Regions from separate parts of the uncultured Martelella sp. genome, predicted to be linked through region 4. Evidence: riboswitches for the same ligand, from Rfam matches in the RefSeq annotation. Region 4 holds a riboswitch; each other region holds the start of a gene.

Region 1 (3,394 bases), 1.2 Mb from region 4:
GCTGATCGAAAAGCTCAAACCCCGCATTTCGGCCCTCAAGGTCGGCCCCGGCACCGATTCGGAGGCCGATATGGGGCCAGTGGTCACCGCAGCGGCCCGCGACAAGGTTCTCGGCTATATCGATTCGGGCGTCGAAGAAGGTGCCGATCTTGTTGTCGATGGCCGCAGCCTGAAACTGCAGGGCTATGAAAACGGCTATTTCGTCGGCGCGACACTGTTCGACCGGGTCACCACCGATATGAAAATCTACAAGGAAGAGATTTTCGGTCCGGTTCTCTCCGTTGCCCGTGCTTCAAGCTATGACGAAGCGGCGCAGTGGATCAACGACCACGAATTCGGCAATGGCACGGCAATCTTCACCCGCGATGGCGATGCCGCGCGCGAATTCGCCCACAAGATCAGGGTCGGCATGGTCGGCATCAATGTGCCGATCCCGGTCCCGATGGCATTTCATTCCTTCGGCGGCTGGAAGGCGTCGCTGTTCGGCGATCACCACATGCACGGGCCGGAAGGCGTGCGCTTCTACACCCGGATGAAGACCATCACCAGCCGCTGGCCCAAGGGCATCCGCTCGGGCGCGGAATTCTCCATGCCGACGATGAAATAAGCCTCGACGCAGGACCGTCATGATGTCCCCCACCCCGGCAGGGCGACCTGCCGGGGTTTTTCGTTGCGGCGGTCTGGTTGTCTTCGACGTCCGCAAACAGGCGTCATCCAAACGCGTAATTTCGACAAAATCATCCTTTAGTTGCATTTACCCCCTTTCGTCACGACTAAGGAGAACGACGGATGGACAAGATCGATTTTCGCTTCGAAGACAAGGTTGCCACGATTACAATCGATAACCCGTGTACCCGCAACGCCTTCGATGCGGAGATGTCGAAGGCCGTGATCTCCTGCCTCGAACAGGCCGAGAAACTGGGCGTGCGGGTCGTGGTGATCAAGGCTCAGACCTCGCACGGCATCTTCTCCGCAGGCCATGACCTGAATGAATACAGACCTGACGATGACCTTGCGGATGATCCGATATTTGCCATGTTCGAGGCGATTTACGCCTCCCCGCTTCCGGTGATCGCCCAGGTCGAAGGCACGGTCTATGCCGGTGCGCTCTGGCTGCTGCTGGCCGCCGATCTTGTCTATGCGCTCAAGACCGCAAGTGTCGTCATGACCGCAAACAGGCTGGGCATCCCCTTCAATCCGAAAGATTACAGCCGGTTTCTGTCGGTTGCCGGCCTTCATTCCATCAAGGAACTGTTTCTGACGGCCGCTCCGATGAATGCAGAGGATGCTCGCTGTGCCGGTATCTTCAACGATATTTTCGAAACACCGGTGGCCCTCGACCGGCGTATCGGCGCGGTGGCGAACCGCATTGCCCGCTGCACCCCCCAAGGCATTGCCAACACCAAGCTGCAACTCAACCAGCTGGCCAGCGCCGTACCGCTGAGCGATGAACAGACAGCCGGCATCGCCTGCAAGCGCGCGGAACTGCTGAAAGATCCCGCACTTCTCATCCGCACGCAAACACTGATGACCCATCTTCACGGGGCTTCGGGCAAAAAACGCGGCCCACTCCCCCATCCCACACAGATACGCGACAGATGACTGTATCCGCAGGGATTTTGCGGTGAACCAAAGGCGACAATAAAAATTCCCCTCGACCTGCAACGCCCCTTATCGGGGCGCTTTTTTCTGATATAACAACGCCATCAAGAGCGACGGGGGCGTCCGCTGCAGCGGGCTGAGAAGCACCCTTGGAACCTGATCCGGATCATACCGGCGGAGGGAGTCACTCGGGCCTTCCGTTGTTCTGGTCCGTCCGGCTTTTCCGCCACAACTGAAAGGGAAACCGGAATGACAGACACCGCGACCATTCTCACCGAAATGCGCGAAAAGGCGCCGTTGGTGCAGTGCATCACCAATTACGTGGCGATGAATGTCGCCGCCAATGTGCTGCTTTCGGCCGGCGCCTCCCCGGCCATGGTGCATTGCGAGGAAGAAGCCGGCGAATTCGCCGGACTGGCCTCCGCTCTCACCGTCAATATCGGCACCCTGTCACCGCTGTGGATCGGCGGCATGAAGGCCGCTATCGACGGCGCTACGGCCAAGGGCACACCCTGGGTTTTTGATCCTGTTGCCCATTTTGCAACGGATTTTCGCAGAAAGGCCGCCCGCGAACTGCTTGAGCGCGGACCGACGATCCTGCGCGGCAACGCGTCTGAAATCCTCGCCTTTTCCGGCGCGACAGGCGGCGGCAAGGGCGTGGATGCCGGTGACAGCGTGGAAGCGGCCGAGGAAACCGCCCGCCGGCTGGCGTCCGAGCGCACCATGGTGGTGGCCGTCACTGGTGAAAACGACTTTGTCACCGATGGCACCCGCAGCGCACGCATTCACGGCGGCTCCCCGATCATGCCGAAGGTGACGGCGCTCGGCTGCGCGCTGACCTGCCTTGTCGGCGCCTTTGCAGGCGCCCGGCCGGACGATCCGTTTTCTGCAACCGTGGCCGCCCTTTCCTTCTATGCCGTCGCCGGCAGCCATGCGCATGACATCGCTGAGGGCCCCGGCACATTCGCTGTCCATTTTCTCGATCAGCTCGCATCGCTGACGCCGGCGGAACTTGAAGCCGAGGCAAGGATTACACTTTCATGAGACCGGTTTTCGACCTTTCGCTTTATCTCGTGCTTGATCCCGTGCTTTGCAGCACCCTCGGCATGACAGAAACGACCCGGCAGGCCGTGCGCGGAGGCGCCACCATGGTCCAGCTTCGGATGAAGGACGCCACCACATCCGAACGGATTGCAGCCGGACGCAAGCTGCAGCAGGTTCTGGCCGGCACGGATGCCCGCCTGATCGTCAATGACGATGTCGAAGCAGCAATCGCGCTTGGCGCAGACGGTGTCCATGTCGGCCAGTCGGACGACGACCCGGTGGCCGTGCGCGCGAAAATCGGGCCCGACATGCTGCTCGGTCTTTCGATCGACAGCCTTGAGGCCGCACGGTGTTTCAACCCGGCCCCGCTGGATTATATCGGCGCAGGCCCGGTTTTCGCGACCGGTACAAAACCCGGCCATGCCGCTCCGCTCGGATTTGACGGGCTTGCCGAAGTGGCAGGGCGGTCCGGCCTGCCGGTCGTGGCCATCGGCGGGTTGAAAGCCGAGCACATACCGGCCACATTTCAGGCCGGTGCAGATGGCATCGCCGTCGTCTCGGCGATCTGCGGACAACCCGATCCCCATCACGCAGCGGTGGCCCTTTCAGCGGCCATCGGGAAGGCAAAGACATGATTGCGAATATACTTTCAATCGCCGGTTCCGACCCGTCAGGCGGCGCCGGCATTCAGGCCGACCTCAAGACCTTTTCCGCACGCGGCACCTATGGCATGGCGGCCATGACGGCG
Region 2 (3,394 bases), 1.0 Mb from region 4:
CCGATCGTGGCATCGACCTGGCCGGAAAGAAGCGACTGGGTGAGCGCGAAATTGACATTGACCAGGGTGATGTCATCCCGCGACAGGCCGGTACTTTCAAGCATGGCGGAGACGACCGTCTCCTCGATCCCGGCGACGGAAAAGCCGATTTTCCTGCCCTTCAGATCGGAAAGCGACTGCACCGGACCATCCGCCATCACCGTCAGCGTGTTGAGCGGCGTGGACACCAGCGTGCCGAAACGCTTGATGTCGATGCCTGCGGCGTGGTCGAGATAGAGGTTCGGCTGGTAGTGAACGCCGATATCGGCGCGCCCGGCGGCAACCATGCGTGGCACCATGGACGGATCGGCCGGCGGCACCAGCGTCACATCCAGTTCTTCGTCTTCGAAATAGCCCTGCTGCTGGGCGACCACCAGCGGCGCGTGGTCCGGGTTCACATACCATTCGAGAATGACATCGAGCTTGTCATTGGCAGCGGCCATGCCGGGCAACAATGTCAGCGCGGCAATCAGGGTCAGTTTCTTGAGCATTCATTCCTCCTTGTCAGGACAGACCGGCCGCTCATGGCTGTGGCGACCAGCGGGTGAAAAAGGGAGCGGCGAGATCCACCGCCTTTCGAAACAGAACGGCTTCCAGCGCCAGGATCAGCATGGCCGCAAACACAGTCTCGCCCTGCATGCGGGCATTGGCCTGCACCATGACGAAGCCGAGACCGCCGGCAGCGCCAACCCATTCGCCGACGACCGCGCCCAGCGGCGCAAGCGGTGCGGCAATGCGCAGGCCGGAGAATAGCTGCGGCATGGCCAGCGGAAGCCTGATGAGGACGAGAAGTTGCCAGTGGCCGGCGCCATCGAGATGCGCGGCCTTGACGATGGCGCTGTCGGTACGGGCAAGGCCGTCGGCAAAATTGGAGGCGACCGGAAAGAACACGATGATCGTCGTCATCACCACCTTGGACGCGATGCCGAAGCCGAACCAGAGCACCAGCATGGGCGCGATGACGAACACGGGGAAGGATTGCAGCACCACCAGCGCAGGCCAGACCAGCCGGCCGAAACGGGGAAAGCCCGCAAGCAGAAAGGCCGCACCGGCGCCGAACAACGCACCGGCGGCAAAGCCTGCGATGATCTCACGCAGCGTGACCAGCGCTTCGGCAAACAGATAGGCGTGTCCGCTCCACAGCCTGACCGCGACGGAAAGCGGGGCGGGCAGGATATAGCGCGGCAGCTCGAACACCATGACCACCGCCTGCCAGAGCAGGATCAGGGCGCAAACCACCAGACAAAATCGGAAAACCGCATAAAGGCTCTGCTTCAACACCCCTCTCCCCGGTACAGCCGGGCAGCGGACGTAACAAAACAGGCTGATATTCTGGGCGTGTCGCTCAACACCAAACTCCGTTCCTACGCCGGCATGACCCGGATCAGGTTCAAGGGTTCGGCAAACGCCATCTCAGCATCTTCCACGAAGATCGCACCCCTCGGATGGGCATATCTATGACCACGTCGGCCGGCCCGGTCAAGGGGCGCCGACAAATGCTTCGGCGACAGGAAATCAACCGAATTGAGTTAATTACACGTATTACATCCTAAAGTTGCCCTAAAGATTGGCGAAAAGCAAAATTTTCAGCTACCGTTCACAAAAACAGACTAATACCAAGAGTTAATGATTAGGACTCATATGATGCGCGCTGGAATGGTCGTCCGAGTAGGAAAATACCGCAGAGCGATGCTCAAGCATCGCGCGAGGATTTTGACGCCCTCGGTGGCCATTCCAGCCGCACCCTTTCAGGGCCGGGCGCTTTTGAAAGCCCGCGTCGTTGAAAATCCTCGCCGTAGCTATGGCTACGACTGCGGTTTTCGCCTAGCCGGCTTTCAAAATCGCTCCGGTCATATGCGTTCTAATCATTGACTCTTGGTATAAGGGTTCGGTGAAGGAAGAAAGCTGAACGGCGTCCCGGAAACCCGGCAACGCCTTTGGAATGCGGAGGAAACCAATGCTTATCGCCATCGTCATCGTGGCGGCACTGTTCGGCATGCTCTTCGGTTTTGACCAGGGCGTGATCTCCGGCGCATTGCCGTTCATCAAACAGGATTTCACCATCACGCCCTTCATGGAAGGGGTGATCACATCCGCCGTTCCGCTCGGCGCGGTTGGCGGCACGATCGTCGCCATGGTCACCACCGATCGCTACGGGCGAAAGCCGATGCTGATCCTCGGCGCCGTGATCTTTCTGGTCGGCTCGCTGATTTCGGCGCTTGCCTTCAACCAGTACATCCTGACGCTGGCGCGCCTTCTGATCGGCGTCGGCATCGGCGCATCGGCCATGACGGCCCCGATGTTTCTGGCGGAAGTGGCGCCGGCGCGCATTCGCGGCACCATCGTCTCCGCCTTCCAGCTGATGATCACCATCGGCATCATGGTCTCCTACATGTCGGATGCAGCCTTCGGTGGTTCCGGCGACTGGCGCTGGATGATCGGCGTCGGCGTTTTCCCGTCGATCATTGCCCTCGTCGGCATTCTGCTTTCGCCGGAGACCCCGCGCTGGCTGACGCTGAATTCCAACGCCGACAAGGCACGCGACATCATCGCCAAACTGCAGCCGGAATCCTCCGACGCCGAGATTGACGGGATCATCGCCGAAATCAAGGAAAGCGCGAAGGACGAGGAAGCAAAGCCATCCTGGAGCACATTTCTGAAAAAGGGCATTCTGCCGATTACCAGTTTCGCGATGATCGTGTTCGTGCTTCAGCAGCTCTCCGGCATCAATGCGATCATTTATTACGCCCCGGAAATTTTCAAGAATGCCGGCTTTTCCGGCACCACGACCGATCTTCTGGCGACCGTCGGCATCGGCGTTGTCAATGTCGCGCTGACGGTCGTCGCCATGTATCTCGTTGAATCCATGGGACGGCGCAAATTGCTGATCATGGGCTTTATCGGAACATCCGCGGCCATGGCGCTGGTGACGGTTGCAACCATGATCAACATCGCCGCGACGCCTTATCTGGCAATGATCGGGATCTTCGCCTTCATCGCCTTCTTTGCCGTCAGCCTCGGCCCGCTGCCGTGGCTTTACATGGCGGAGCTGTTTCCCTTGAGGCTGCGTCCGCGCGGCATGGCGCTGGCCTCTGTCGCCAACTGGTTCTTCAACTTCGTCGTCGCCCTGCTCTTCCCCGAGCTTCTGGCGGGCATCGGCATTGTCGGGACCTTCGCGATCTTCACCGGTTTCTGCGTGATCGGCATTTTCTATGCCATTGCGGTAGCGCCGGAGACCAAGGGCGTCACGCTGGAGGAAATCGAGCAACGCACCGTTGCCGCAGGCTGATCTGCCCGCACCGCACGATGATAAACGGCCCGCCGCAAGCGGGCCGTTTTGCGTGAGACCGCCAAA
Region 3 (3,394 bases), 700 kb from region 4:
AGCGTGCGGTTTCAGGATCGAGCGACAGGTTGAACTGGTCCTCCCAGCGGAACTCGAAGCGCGCGCGCGACAGTGCATCGTCACGGATGCGCGCGGCCGGATGCCCCTTGGCAAGATCGGCGGCATGGGCGGCAATCTTGTAGGTGATCACCCCGGTCTTGACGTCATCGCGGTCGGGCAGGCCGAGATGTTCCTTCGGCGTCACATAGCAGAGCATCGCCGTGCCGAACCAGCCGATCATCGCCGCGCCGATGCCGGAGGTGATGTGGTCGTAACCCGGCGCGATATCCGTGGTCAGCGGCCCGAGCGTATAAAATGGCGCCTCGCCGCAGGCCGCAAGCTGCTTGTCCATGTTCGCCTTGATCTTGTGCATCGGCACGTGGCCGGGGCCCTCGATCATCACCTGGCAGTCTTTCGCCCAGGCGATCTGCGTCAGTTCGCCCAGCGTTTCCAGTTCGGCGAATTGCGCCTCGTCATTGGCATCGGCAATCGAGCCGGGGCGCAGGCCATCGCCGAGCGAGAACGACACGTCATAGGCGCGGGCGATATCGCAGATCTCGTCGAAATGCTCGTAGAGGAAGCTCTCGCGATGATGATGAAGGCACCATTTGGCCATGATCGAGCCGCCGCGCGAGACGATGCCGGTCACCCGGCCCACCGTCATCGGGATCATATGCAGCCGTACGCCTGCATGGATGGTGAAATAGTCCACGCCCTGCTCGGCCTGCTCGATCAACGTGTCGCGAAACACCTCCCAGCTTAACTCTTCGGCAATGCCGCCAACCTTTTCCAGCGCCTGATAGAGCGGCACCGTGCCGATCGGAACCGGCGCATTGCGGATGATCCAGTCGCGGATATTGTGGATATTGCGGCCGGTGGACAGGTCCATCACCGTATCGGCGCCCCAGCGCGTGGCCCAGACCATCTTTTCCACTTCCTCGGCCATGGATGAAGTCACGGCGGAATTACCGATATTGGCGTTGATCTTCACCAGAAAATTCCGGCCGATCGCCATCGGCTCGGCCTCGGGGTGGTTGATATTGGCCGGGATGATCGCCCTGCCCTTCGCCACCTCGTCGCGGACGAATTCGGGCGTGATGAAATCGGGGATTTCCGCGCCAAAACTCTCGCCATCGCGCATCAAGGCCTGTTTCGCCGCCTTTCGCCCGAGATTTTCGCGGATGGCCACAAACTCCATTTCAGGCGTGACGATGCCGGCGCGGGCATAGGCCATCTGGGTCACCGCCTTGCCATCCCTGGCCCGGCGCGGCTGATGGCGCACGGGAAATTCCGGCACCAGCCGCTTGCCTTCGGCAAAGCCATTATCCTCCGGCTTCACATGGCGTCCGTCATAGGCGTGCGTGTCGCCGCGCGCGGCAACCCAGCCCTCGCGCAGGCGCGGCAGGCCGCTTTCGATGGCGATATCGGCCTGCGGATCGGTATAGGGGCCGGAGCTGTCATAGACCGTGACGGGCGGCTCGCCGGCGCTTGGGTGCACGTCGATCTCGCGCATCGGGATGCGGATATCGGGATGCAGCATGCCCTTGTGCCAGACGCGGCGGGATGCCGGCAGCGGGCCTGTGGTGACGGTCGGAGAAATATCTTTCATCGGTCGGAGCCTCCATAGCTCTTGGCGTTGGAGACCCAGTTCGACGTTGAATGGAGGAGGCCGCGCATATTGCGCCTGAAAGGAACAGCGGGCCTTATCCCGCGCAGCCGATGCACCATCCCTACGCCAGTGTGAACTGGATCAGGTTCATCGGGTCACTGCGCCGCATAAGCCAGCAGTATCTCAGCCCCTTGTCGGGACCCCCCGGGTGAGCGCGCCAAAATTGCGCCGGATGCGCGAGCTTGTCAACGCCTGCTGCGAAAAACGGTATATACCTGATTTTCGAATTTATGACTTTTATAAATTTCGTTTTTCGGAATGGATAATCGGCCTTAGGCTTGCGCGCATGCCCGATCAGAACGCGCCCGCACCGCAAAGCAGACCGACAGGTTTCATCGGCCTCGGCACGATGGGAACGCCCATGGCACTGAACCTCGTTCAGGCCGGTATGCCGGTTATCGTGTGGAACCGGACGCCGGAACGCTGCATGCCTCTGGAAAAGGCCGGCGCCGCCGTTGCGCCAACGGCAGGCGACCTGTTTTCCCGGTGCGAAACCGTGCTTCTGATGCTCGAAAACGAACGCGCCACAGATGCCGTCCTCGGGCGTGGAACGGACCGCTTCGCCGAACGGGTCGGCGGTCATTGCATCGTTTCGATGGGCACCGTCTCGGCGGCGTATTCCCGAACACTCTCTGATGAAATCACAGCCGCCGGCGGCCATTATGTGGAAGCGCCGGTCTCCGGTTCGCGCAAACCGGCCGAAGCCGGACAGCTTGTCGGCATGCTCGCGGGCGCGCCGGAGGATATGAAACGTCTGCACAGCCTTCTCGCGCCGGTCTGCAAGCAGGTTTTCGAGTGCGGCGCGGTCCCTGCGGCGCTGCAGATGAAGCTCGCGGTCAACGCCTTCCTGATCACCATGGTCACGGGGCTTGCGGAATCCGGGCACTTCGCGGCGCGGCACGGGCTCGACATGGACAAGTTTGCCGAAATCCTGAATGCCGGACCGATGGCGAGCGACGTCTCGAAGGTCAAGATCGACAAGCTCCGCCACCGCAATTTCACTCGTCAGGCCGGAATTTCCGATGTGCTGAAAAACAGCCGGCTGGTGGCTGACGCGGCGCGTTCGGCAGGCACCGCCTTTCCGCTGATGGAGGCGTGTGTGGCGCTCTACGCGGAAACGGAAGCCTTGGGGAACCCGGAGGACGACATGATCGCCGTTATCCGGGCATTCGAGGCGCGCGCCGACCACTCCGGCTCTTGATCTGCCTGTCGCCGCGCGCCACTCTGCGACTGCCCGTACGGCGCCCGCCGGAAAACCTTGAGGATAAAACCATGCTGATCGCCCACCTCTCCGATCCCCACCTTCGCGCCAAAGGCGCGCTTTATCAGGGACTGGTCGATTCGAACGCCATGTTCGATCTCGCGCTCGATACACTTCTGGCGCTGCGCCCGACGCCCGATCTGGTGGTCATCGGTGGCGATCTTGTCGATGGCGGCACGGAAGCCGAATACGAGACGGTGCGAACCGCCCTGCAACGCCTTGACCAGCCTGTCTTCGTGATCCCCGGAAACCATGACGATCGCGAAACCTTCCGCCGTTGTCTTCGTGACCTTGTTCGGCTTCCCGATGAAGGACCGCTGCATTTCGACACGCACGCGCAATGGCCCGTCAGGGTGATCGGCTTCGATGTGACGGTCCCCGGGCAACACTATGGCGAGATCACCGAGGCGTCACTCGCATGGCTGGAGCAGAGACTGACCGAACGCCCGGATCAGCCGACAATG
Region 4 (3,394 bases):
TCGGCGGCACATCGCAGGGCGCATCGTTCAACACGTTCGGGATCGCCTCTGGTTTTGCCGACCGGCTGGGCGCCCGATATTCGCTGTTTGCCGCCCCGGTCTACCTCTCGCCCGGCACAGACAGGGAAGAGTTTCTCTCCGATGCCGTTTTCAGCGAGCATCTGGAAAAGCTGAAAACCCTCGATCTCGCCGTTCTGGTTGCCGGCGACCTGTCCGACAGGTCCGTTTTGATGAACACCGGACTGCCGTCCAGTGTCACACCGGCGACCCTTTCCGAAAAAGGCGCGGTCGGCGATATCGTCGGCCATTTTATCGATCACAACGGCCGGGAGGTCGACCACTTCATCAATGACTGTGCCGTCGGCATCCGGCTTGATGCGCTTGAGAAGGTTCCCGAGCGGGTGCTTGCCGCAGCCGGCACACACAAGGTCGACGTCATCATCGCCGCCATCCGCCGCGGGCTCGTTACCACGCTTGTGACCGACGACATCACCGCCGAACGCATTCTGGCCAGGACCTCATGAAGAAAACAGTTATTTTCGATTTCGACGGTGTGCTCGCCAACAGCGAAATCATCGCGCTCGCCGAACTCCAGACCTCACTTGAAGAATACGGAATAACGGTCGACTGGGATACGCTGGTCGAGAAGTTTCTCGGCGCCTCGATCAAACAGATCACCGCCTTTGTCGAAAACAGCACCGGCAAGCCGGTTGAGCCCGCGTTTCAGAAGGACTGGTATGCGCGGCTGTTTGACCGCTACGCCCGCGAACTGCAGCCGATGACGGGTGCCGCGGACATGCTCGACAGTCTGGATGCAGCCGGCATCGGCTACTGCATCGCGTCCGGCGGCTCCTACAAACGGCTGGGTGTGGCGCTTGAGTGTATCGGCTTTGCCGACCGTTTCCGCGGCCGCGCTTTCAGTGCGGAATCGGTCGAACACGGCAAGCCCGCGCCCGACGTTTTTCTGTACGCCGCCGAACAGAGCGACGCGCAGGCCGGCGACTGTGTCGTGCTTGAAGACTCGATTGCCGGCGTCATTGCCGCCGGCCGCGCCGGGATGCGCTGTGTCGGCTTTGTCGGCGGCGGCCACCTTGAAGGCATAAGGCCGCTTCATGCCGAACGGCTTCAGAGCGCAGGCGCCGACACCGTGCTCACAGACCTGTCCGGTTTCCGGCAAGCCGCGTTCGGCGCTGCCTGAAGCCTGTTGACAGGGGGCGCAAAGCCCGACAGAATCACGGAAATTCCGAGGGGAGCATCATCCGATGCTGAGATGGCAATGCGCCGGACCCTTGAACCTGATCCGGGTCATACCGGCGTAGGAACGGAAAATGGTTGCCTTCCCTGTTTTCGCGCCCGCGCCGCTGCCCGGTCTTCGTATGATCGTGGAGCGCTTTCTATGCCGTTGGACATTCGTAACATCTGCCCGCCGGGAACTCTTGCCGGGGCACGGCCATGAGAACGGTCGACTATCGCCTGAACGCCATTGTCGATGCCGGTCTGGTTGAGGCCGCGCCGCTGGCGGAGTTGGCGCGGCTTGCCGCCGAAAACGGCGCAACGCTGATCCAGTATCGCGACAAATTCGCCAAAACCCGTCAGATGGTCGAACGCGCCGTTCAAATCCGCGCGGCGCTTGTGCCCACCGGCGTGCCCTTCGTCGTCAATGACCGGATCGACGTGGCCCTTGCGGCCGAGGCCGACGGGGTGCATCTGGGCAGCGACGACATGCCGGCGGAGATCGCCCGGAAGCTGCTTGGCCCGGACGCCATTATCGGGCTCACGGTCAAGAACGCCTCCGATGGCGCCAGGGCGGCGGCCGCACCGGTCGATTACGCCTGTATCGGCGGTGTTTTCCAGACGCTTTCCAAGATCAATATGGATCCTCCGGTGGGCCTCAACGGCTTTCGTGCGCTGCGCCGCGGCCTCAAACGGGCGCGGCCCGACCTGCCGGTTGGCGCGATTGCCGGTATCAAGCTTGAAGACGTGCCACGGCTGATGGCCGAAGGCGCCGACGGCATTGCGGTGATTTCCGCGATTTTCCACGCACCCGACGTTTCAGCCGCAACCCGTGAACTCCGCCGCAGCGTAGACACGGCCATCGCACCCCCGGCACAATGACGGAAAAGCCCGGCACGCTGCACGCCCGGGCAGCACAGCTTGCCACGCGGCTGGAAACGGCACTCGCGATGGTCGCCGCCACCGTGCTGGCGGTGATGCTCGCCGTGGTGCTGACCAGCGTGGTTCTGCGCTATCTGTTTCACACCGGCGTTATCGGAACGGAAGATCTCGGCATCTGGCTGAATGTGGCGCTGATTGCCCTTGCCGCACCGCTTGTGCTGTCCGGCCCGCTTTCCATGCGGCTTGATCTGCCTTTCGGCCCGGCTGCCAAAAAACTGGCCGGCATCATTGCCGATGCGTTCAGCCTGCTGGCGGCTCTTGTGCTGATTTTCGGCAGCACGCGCGTCGTGAACCTCATCGGCGGCACATCGCCGGCACTCGGCCTTCCCGAATGGGTGCGTTTTGCGGTGACCGGCGCAGGCGGCGGTCTTCTCGCGATCATTCTGGTTCTTCGTCGCATCGGCGAACGGCAGGCTCTGCCGCTTGCCGCATCCGCGACCCTCGCATCCGCAGTCTATTACGCCTGCCTGCACGTCACCGTCACAACCGCCCTGCCTGCGAGCATTGCGATCGCGATAGCGGCGGCGGTCGGCCTTGTCGCCGCCGCACCGCTTGCCCACGCCTTCATCGCGGCGGCGATGATCGCCATTCCCTTCGGCGGCAATCTTGGAACGGAAACCATCGTCACCACGACCGTTTCCGGCATGTCCCACTTTCTGTTGCTCGCCATTCCGTTCTTTTTGCTGACGGGGGCAGCCCTTTCCGCCTCGGGCGCGGCAACGCACCTTGTGGCCTTCGCCGCCTCACTGGTCGGCCACCGGCGCGGGGGGCTGGCGCAGACGGTGCTGGCCACCGGCACGCTGTTTTCCGGGGCCTCCGGCTCGTCGGTCGCCAATGCCGTGTTTTCCGCCACCACCTTTCACCCGGAACTGGTGCGCCATGGCTATCCGCCGGCCCGCTCCGGCGCGATCATTGCCGCCTCGTCGGTGCTCGACAACATCATCCCGCCGTCAATCGCCTTCCTGATCCTGGCGGCCGCGACCGACCTTTCCGTGGGCGCGCTGCTTCTCGGCGGGCTGTTTGCGGGGCTGGTGATGGCGGCGGCTCTCTCCATCGCCATTTACCTCACGACCCGCAATCTGCCCGGCAGCAGACCGGCGGCCAGGGGCGAACGCCGGCGATCCCTGCTGGCAGCGGTCCCCGCCTTCGGGCTCGGCGTCATCGTGGTTGCCGGCATCCGCATCGGCATCGTCACCACCACCGAGGCGGCAGCCCTTGC

Evidence for each region. A riboswitch is a leader RNA that binds a small molecule or an ion and turns the genes downstream of it on or off. The one in region 4 is predicted to bind thiamine pyrophosphate.
Region 1: another riboswitch for thiamine pyrophosphate. It lies ahead of thiM (hydroxyethylthiazole kinase); the one in region 4 lies ahead of thiE (thiamine phosphate synthase).
Region 2: another riboswitch for thiamine pyrophosphate. It lies ahead of ACHZCU_RS05435 (ABC transporter permease); the one in region 4 lies ahead of thiE (thiamine phosphate synthase).
Region 3: another riboswitch for thiamine pyrophosphate. It lies ahead of thiC (phosphomethylpyrimidine synthase ThiC); the one in region 4 lies ahead of thiE (thiamine phosphate synthase).

The regions. Positions count from the first base shown of each region.
Region 1 is NZ_CAXXFM010000001.1:3,337,611-3,341,004, reverse strand. Features, by position in the region: gene ACHZCU_RS15525 (CoA-acylating methylmalonate-semialdehyde dehydrogenase) at 1-607, shown strand, start outside; gene ACHZCU_RS15520 (enoyl-CoA hydratase-related protein) at 790-1,602, shown strand; TPP riboswitch at 1,708-1,802, shown strand; gene thiM (hydroxyethylthiazole kinase) at 1,852-2,646, shown strand; gene thiE (thiamine phosphate synthase) at 2,643-3,281, shown strand; gene thiD (bifunctional hydroxymethylpyrimidine kinase/phosphomethylpyrimidine kinase) at 3,278-3,394, shown strand, end outside.
Region 2 is NZ_CAXXFM010000001.1:1,130,574-1,133,967, forward strand. Features, by position in the region: gene ACHZCU_RS05430 (ABC transporter substrate-binding protein) at 1-530, opposite strand, end outside; gene ACHZCU_RS05435 (ABC transporter permease) at 562-1,317, opposite strand; TPP riboswitch at 1,384-1,491, opposite strand; gene ACHZCU_RS05440 (sugar porter family MFS transporter) at 1,997-3,328, shown strand.
Region 3 is NZ_CAXXFM010000001.1:2,857,239-2,860,632, reverse strand. Features, by position in the region: gene thiC (phosphomethylpyrimidine synthase ThiC) at 1-1,609, opposite strand, end outside; TPP riboswitch at 1,710-1,826, opposite strand; gene ACHZCU_RS13370 (NAD(P)-dependent oxidoreductase) at 1,956-2,870, shown strand; gene ACHZCU_RS13365 (phosphodiesterase) at 2,942-3,394, shown strand, end outside.
Region 4 is NZ_CAXXFM010000001.1:2,152,939-2,156,332, reverse strand. Features, by position in the region: gene ACHZCU_RS10145 (sugar-binding transcriptional regulator) at 1-524, shown strand, start outside; gene ACHZCU_RS10140 (HAD family phosphatase) at 521-1,198, shown strand; TPP riboswitch at 1,237-1,339, shown strand; gene thiE (thiamine phosphate synthase) at 1,453-2,115, shown strand; gene ACHZCU_RS10130 (TRAP transporter large permease subunit) at 2,112-3,394, shown strand, end outside.